Regions from separate parts of the Jeotgalicoccus nanhaiensis genome, predicted to be linked through region 2. Evidence: riboswitches for the same ligand, from Rfam matches in the RefSeq annotation. Region 2 holds a riboswitch; the other holds the start of a gene.
What was found. Region 2 has a riboswitch for preQ1 ahead of queF (preQ(1) synthase). Riboswitches for the same ligand answer to the same signal wherever they lie in the genome.

Region 1 (3,422 bases), on a different contig from region 2:
AATGTGTGAACATTAATGTACTGTACGAAGATAACCATTTACTCATTGTCGATAAGCCGGTTAACATCCCTGTCCAGGAAGATAGTTCAGAAGATAAAGACTTATTAACTATGTTAAAGGAATATATTAAAGAAAAATACAATAAACCCGGAGCGGTTTATTTGGGGCTGGTTCATAGATTAGACCGCCCTGTCGGCGGAGCTGTCGTTTTTGCCAAAACTTCAAAAGCAGCGTCACGTCTGTCGAATGAAGTTCGCCTTCAAAATTTCGACCGCGAGTATCATGCTGTTGTAGAGAATCATCTGGATCAGAAAAAAGGCACTTTAACGAATCATTTATTTAAAGATGCAAAGAAAAATATTTCCAAAGTGGTTCATAAAAACCACCGCGGTTCAAAAATGGCCAAGCTGGATTATGAAACTGTTGATGAAAACAGACAATTTTCACTTGTAAAAGTGAAGCTTCACACAGGCCGGTCACATCAGATCCGTGTGCAGCTGTCGCATTTCGGACATCCATTGTTCGGCGACCAAAAATATAATAAGAATGCAAAAGTCGGTCAGCAGATTGCCCTTTACTCAACTTATCTGCGTATTAAGCATCCTACGAAAGACGAGTACGTGGAAGTTCACTGCAAGCCGCCTGAAACATTCCCTTGGAGTGATTTTAATGTGTCTTATTAATTTTAATATCGGAACGCACAAAAAATATAAAATGGTGTTTGCGGCGAACCGTGATGAATTTTATTCACGGCCGACCGCACCGATGTCCTATTGGGAAGACCATCAGAATATTTTAGGCGGCCGTGATTTAAAAGCAAAAGGCACCTGGCTTGCGGTATCAAAATCAGGTAAAATAGGAGCATTGACTAATATCCGGACGCCAAAAGAAATGACCTTGAAAGCTGAAAAGTCCCGCGGGGAACTGATTGTCAATTACCTGCTGTCAGAAGAAAGTCCTAAAGAATATTTAACAAACCTTTCGGAATACAGCAGTGACTATGCAGGCTTTAATCTGCTTACAGGTACTCCTGATGAACTTTATTACATGAACAATTACGATAACAAGATCTCACGTGTAACTGAAGGCACGCACGGGCTGTCCAATGAATATTTGGATACACCTTGGCCTAAAGTCGTTATCGGAAAAGAAAAGCTGGATGAAGTCTTGTCAGAAGATGAAGTAGATATAGATGCTTTATTTAATCTGCTCCGCATCGATACCGAGGCAGCAGATGACATCGTTCAAAAAACGGGTGTCGAGTTTGAACTCGAAAAGAAATTATCCCCGCTGTTTATCGATATCCCTGATTTTGATTACGGCACCAGATGCTCCACTGTCGTTCTTTTCGACCATCAGAACAACATTACATTGATTGAGCGCACCTTCAAAAACGGTGCCTTAACCGGTGAAATTACTGAGACGATATCAGTCAATAAATAAAAAAACAGGTTCGCAAACTCCCTGTCAAAAAAACTAAGGAGATTTACTATTATGAATATCAGAGACATAGCTATTAATGCTGTCTTAGCGGCAATTTATGTCGCACTTACTGTAATTAACCCGATTGGCACTGGAGCGATTCAATTCAGAATCAGTGAAATACTTTGTGTCATTCCATTTTTTAACCGAAAATATATACCGGGAATGGTACTGGGTGTCGGTATTGCAAATATTTTCTCAAGCCTCGGTTTAATCGACGTCGTTGTCGGTGTAACTATATCGGTAATTGCCTATACATTAAGTTATTTTATAAAAAACGTCTGGATAAACGCCCTGCAGTACAGTGTCCTTGCAGGACTATTTGTGGCACTGGCCCTGTATTTAGTTCTTGGACTGCCGTACTGGTTCAGTGCAGCAACAGTTGGACTGTCGACGCTGATTACGACATTTATCGGCACGTTTATATTTAAAAAAATCGGCCATAGAATTTTGCCGGAATAAAAAAATTACGCCCCCATATAAATGGAGGCGTATTTTTTATCTGGTTGCTATTATTTAGTTTCAGGTGGTGTGCCTTCAGCATTGCCCGCAATTGCGTCAATCTGAATTAGAGCATCTTCCTGCAGTGCTGAAACGCCGACAACTCTTCTTGCTGGCGTGCCTTCAGGGAAGAATTCTGCGTAAACTTCGTTGACTGCATCCATATCTGCAAGGTCTTTAACGAAGATATTTACTTTAACCATATCTTCCATTACGTGGTCAACGCTTTCGATAACCGCTTTAATGTTATTTAAAGCCTGTTTAGTCTGTTCTTTAATGCCGCCTTCAACTAATTTACCAGTTGCAGGATCGATTGGCAGCTGAGCTGACAAGTGGTTGTAGTGTGAGAATGCTACAGTTTGTGTAGATAAGCTGTCCACTGGCGAATTTTCAGTATTATTCGCTTTAATCACGATACCGTGTCTGTCTTCGATAGCCTGAGGCGGCGTACCGTCACCGTGAGATACGACTGCTTCGATTTGTACAGAAGCACCCATTTCCAAGTCTGCTGCCTGAACAACAGTACGAGCTGGTACATATCCTACAGTTCTCGCGATAGAAGAATCCGGGAAGAACGCAGAGTAAACTTCGTTAACCGCTTCAACATCCGCAAGGTCTTTAACGAAGATGTTTACTTTAACGATGTCATCAAATGGTACATCGATGCTGTTTAAGATTGCTTTAATATTTTTTAAGCTTTGTGCAGTTTCTGCTTTGACCCCGCCTGTAACGATTCTGCCTGTTGCAGGATCGATTGGCAGCTGAGCTGTAATATTGTTGTAGTGTGAAAATGCTACAGTTTGTGAAGATAAAGCATTTGCCGGTGCATTCGCAGTGTGGTTTGTTAATTTAATTAAATCTCCAGCCTGCGGTGCATTAGGAATTGTACCTACACCATGTGATACAAGCGCTTCAACTTGAACTTCAGCACCCATTGGCAGAGCATTAACCGCTACATTCGTACGCGCTGGTACATATGTCGGGAAGAATGTGTGGAACACTTCGTTCACAGCATCTACATTCTGGATATCTGTAACGAAAACTGTGATTCTTACGATATCGCTCATTACGTGGTCGAAGTTTTTAAGAATTGCTTCGATATTTTTAAAGCTTTGTTCAGCCTGCGCTTTAACGCCGCCTTCTGCTAATTGTCCAGTTGAAGGATCGATTGGCAGCTGTGCTGATAAATTGCTGTAATGTGAAAACGCTGCTGACTGAGAAGACTCGTCAAACTTCGGTGCGTTATCCGTATTAGTTGGTGCTACTGCATTATAGTCACTCATAAATAATATGCTCCTTTAAAGTTAGGTTTATTTGAAATATATAATCAACAAAGTTGATGACTTATCCTGCTGATAAATTATAAAATATATACTTCATTATCCACCTTACATCAAGAACAAATAAATAGAATTGTCATATAACACATTTTCATCTGT
Region 2 (3,422 bases):
CAGCCAGGTGCTCTTCTTCATCAATATCCGGGATATACATTGTCCGCACTGCAATTAATTTATCTTCATAAAAAACACCTGCAACATAGCCCTGGTTTACACCTTTCTCAAATTCTTCCCTCGACAGTTTTTCGAGAACTTCCTTTTGTTCTAAAAAATCATACACGGAATTCTGCAGTTCTAAAATCTCTTCGATATCATTTAAAGTCAGTTTTACAAAGTTCATATTTATCTCTTCCTTCCATATTATAATGATGTTTAAAACTCTTGAAATCGGTTATTAATATATTGAGGAGTTGGTGTAAAATGAATATATTAGTGAAATGTATGAACTCCAGCAATGACAAAACATTTTTTAAACTGATCACTGATAAAGATGTGGGAAAACCACCTTTAGATTCTTTTATATATAACTGTATGAGTAAAAATAATTCTTTTGATGAAGACAATATACTGGTTGAATTAATCTATCCGGATCATACAGAATTATATTTGGAATATAATTTAAATTTCAGCCGTTAAAATACGGCTGTTTTTTTATTTAATATCTTCCAGCCATTCAAACATTAGCGGCACCCATTTTTGTACGTGGGTATTTACTTTTCCTGTTATTTTTGTCGCGGTACTTAAACCGTGGTCGCCTTTATGGAAAGTGTGAAGTTCCCAGGGCACATTGTGACGTTCGAGCGCATCGGCAAAATCCAGCGCATTTTTTATAAACACAAGTTTGTCTTCACCCGTATGCCAAATAAAAGTGGGCGGCGTGTTTTCAGATACATAATTTTTCACTGTTGCTTTATCGAGAGTATCCGCTTCTATCGCTTGCCCGAATACCATACGGCTCGCCATCGACATGTATTTAGGATCTCCGATGCCTCTTTCTTCGGCAATAATTCTGTTAAGATCGTAATCCAGTATCGGATAACTTAATACTTGAAAGTTCGGGCGGTACCATCTGGATTCTTTCCCAACCCGATCACTCAGCCACGGCTGATTCCAATGCACACCGAGACTTGCTGCCAGATGGCCGCCTGCTGAAAATCCGAGGACACCGATATTATCCGCATCCACGTTATATTCATGAATATTTTCGCGGATATGAGTCATCGTAAGTGCCAGCTCAATTAACGGGTTCGGAAACTCGGAACCGAGAATTTCTTCAGGTTCCAGCCCTGCAGCGATTTTGTACATTTCATCCCGCGTCGCTTCTTTTCCTTCAGCTTCAAGCCTTGTTCCTATCGTTGAATAGCGCAGTATAAATACTTGATAGCCCTGAGCCAGAAATTCATAAGCTGCTGGTTCAGCTTCGCGTTTTGATACATACATATAACTGCCGCCGGGACAAATGACGACGGCCGGCTTCGCTTCGACTTTGACACCTGAATCACCTAAAAAAGCTGTGACTTCTGCGTGATAATTACCTACTTTAAACTTTTTGATTTCCATCATCCGTACCTCCGTACTCTTGTTACTTTAATAGTACCAAAAAACTGCAGACTATATGAAGAATCATGTATCCACTTACAAAAAACACAGTATAGACCTTTCTCTCCGCTCTATGTATAATGAGTACTGGAAAATAAATTACGAAGAGGTTCTTAGCCGCACCCTCTTAAAAAAACTAAGACACACAACATGTGCCTTCGGGCTCATGTTTTTTTAATTTAAGGAGGATTTTTATAATGACAGAAGATTATTCAAAAGATTTAAGTTTATTGGGAAATCAAAATGTAGAATATAAATTTGATTATAATCCGGAAATTCTGGAAACGTTTGAAAATGGTCATATCGGCCGCGATTATTTTGTTAAATTTAACTGTCCTGAATTTACAACGCTGTGTCCGATGACGGGCCAGCCGGACTTTGCAACGATTTACATCAGCTACATTCCCGATGTGAAAATGGTTGAAAGCAAAGCCTTGAAATTATACCTGTTCAGCTTCCGCAACCACGGCGGCTTCCATGAAAACAGCATGAATATGATTATGGATGACCTCATTAAATTGATGGACCCGAAATACATAGAAGTCTGGGGCAAGTTCACACCCCGCGGCGGCATCTCCATTGACCCGTACGTAAATTACGGGAGACCGGGAACAAAATATGAAGAGATGGCTGACCACCGCATGATGAATCACGATTTGTACCCGGAAAAGATAGACAACAGATAAGAGTGACCGGCTAAGAATTTCTTCCATTTTAAAATGGAGGGTACATATTGATATTTTATTTAACCGCACTGTTTGCGGGACTGCTCGTTGTTTCAAACATACTGGCAGTTAAAGTATTTACGGTTTTTGGATTTGATTTACCCGCCGCTGTTATCGTTTATATGGCAACATTTTTAATTACCGATGTTATCGGTGAAGTATACGGTAAAAAGATGGCGGCGCGCGCTATACGCGCAGGATTTGTTACACAGCTCATCGTTTTATTTTTTATCTACATAGCAATAGAAGTGCCGGCTGCACCGTTCTTTGAAATGCAGACGGAATACGAGATGATTTTAGGGGGCAGCTTCCAGGTCATTATCGCGAGTCTGGTCTCTTATCTCGTCAGTCAGAACATCGATGTGTTTATCTTTCATAAATTAAAAGAACGTCACGGCAGACGGCATTTGTGGCTCCGCAATAACTTTTCAGCAGTAATTACACAATTTGCTGATACGAGTATTTTTATCGTGATTGCTTTTATTGGTACGGTACCGGCGAATGTATTAATCAGCATGATCTTTATGCAGTACATCGCTAAAATTATTATCGTGCTGCTGGATACGCCGATAGTGTATCTGCTCGTCGGTGTTGTCCGAAAACAGCTCGATAAAGAACGGGCTTTATTGAAAAATGTCACTGAACAGCTGTATTAGCCGGCTTTCGTGACGATGAGAACCGCTCATTGTGTCAGAAACTAAAAAAACTTCCACTGTCCAAAAGACAGCGGAAGTTTTTTAGTTTTATATACTTTTTCTAACTATTTTCCGGTAATAACCGAGTGACATTAAAGCAAATATTGAATACAGTACCGTGTAGACACCCATTACGATCAGGGTTGGTGTCCACATTTCAATCCCGAAGATAAACCATCCGGATTTAACTGCAAACAGTGAATGCAGAAGACCGATAACTAAAGGAATACCGAATGAAATAATCATTTTCAGTGCGAGTCCTTTTAGTATTTCCCCCTCTGAGAATCCAAGTTTGCGCAGCACTTTATAACTGCCTTTTTCTTCTTCGCATTCGTCAATTTGTTTAAAGTATAGAATGCATCCTGATGTCAGCAGGAAGGCAAAGCCGAGGAAGCCTACTATAAATGCCATCATTCCTGACATCTGTGTCATTTCTTTATAGTCCAGCAGTTTCGAGCTGAATGATGGATGTTCTTCCTTATCCATCATTTCAAGTACTTCATCATTATCACCGCCG

Region 1: linked by a shared signal. The riboswitch ahead of IR135_RS08870 (QueT transporter family protein) and the one ahead of queF (preQ(1) synthase) in region 2 are both predicted to bind preQ1.

What each region holds. Positions count from the first base shown of each region.
Region 1 covers NZ_JADGLW010000006.1:86,232-89,653, forward strand. The annotation lists gene IR135_RS08860 (RluA family pseudouridine synthase) at 6-683, shown strand; gene IR135_RS08865 (NRDE family protein) at 670-1,443, shown strand; PreQ1 riboswitch class I at 1,443-1,486, shown strand; gene IR135_RS08870 (QueT transporter family protein) at 1,495-1,944, shown strand; gene IR135_RS08875 (RidA family protein) at 1,995-3,266, opposite strand.
Region 2 covers NZ_JADGLW010000004.1:86,706-90,127, forward strand. The annotation lists gene IR135_RS07320 (GNAT family N-acetyltransferase) at 1-226, opposite strand, end outside; gene IR135_RS07325 (hypothetical protein) at 307-522, shown strand; gene IR135_RS07330 (alpha/beta hydrolase) at 538-1,449, opposite strand; PreQ1 riboswitch class I at 1,586-1,631, shown strand; gene queF (preQ(1) synthase) at 1,683-2,171, shown strand; gene IR135_RS07340 (queuosine precursor transporter) at 2,219-2,866, shown strand; gene IR135_RS07345 (FtsX-like permease family protein) at 2,954-3,422, opposite strand, start outside.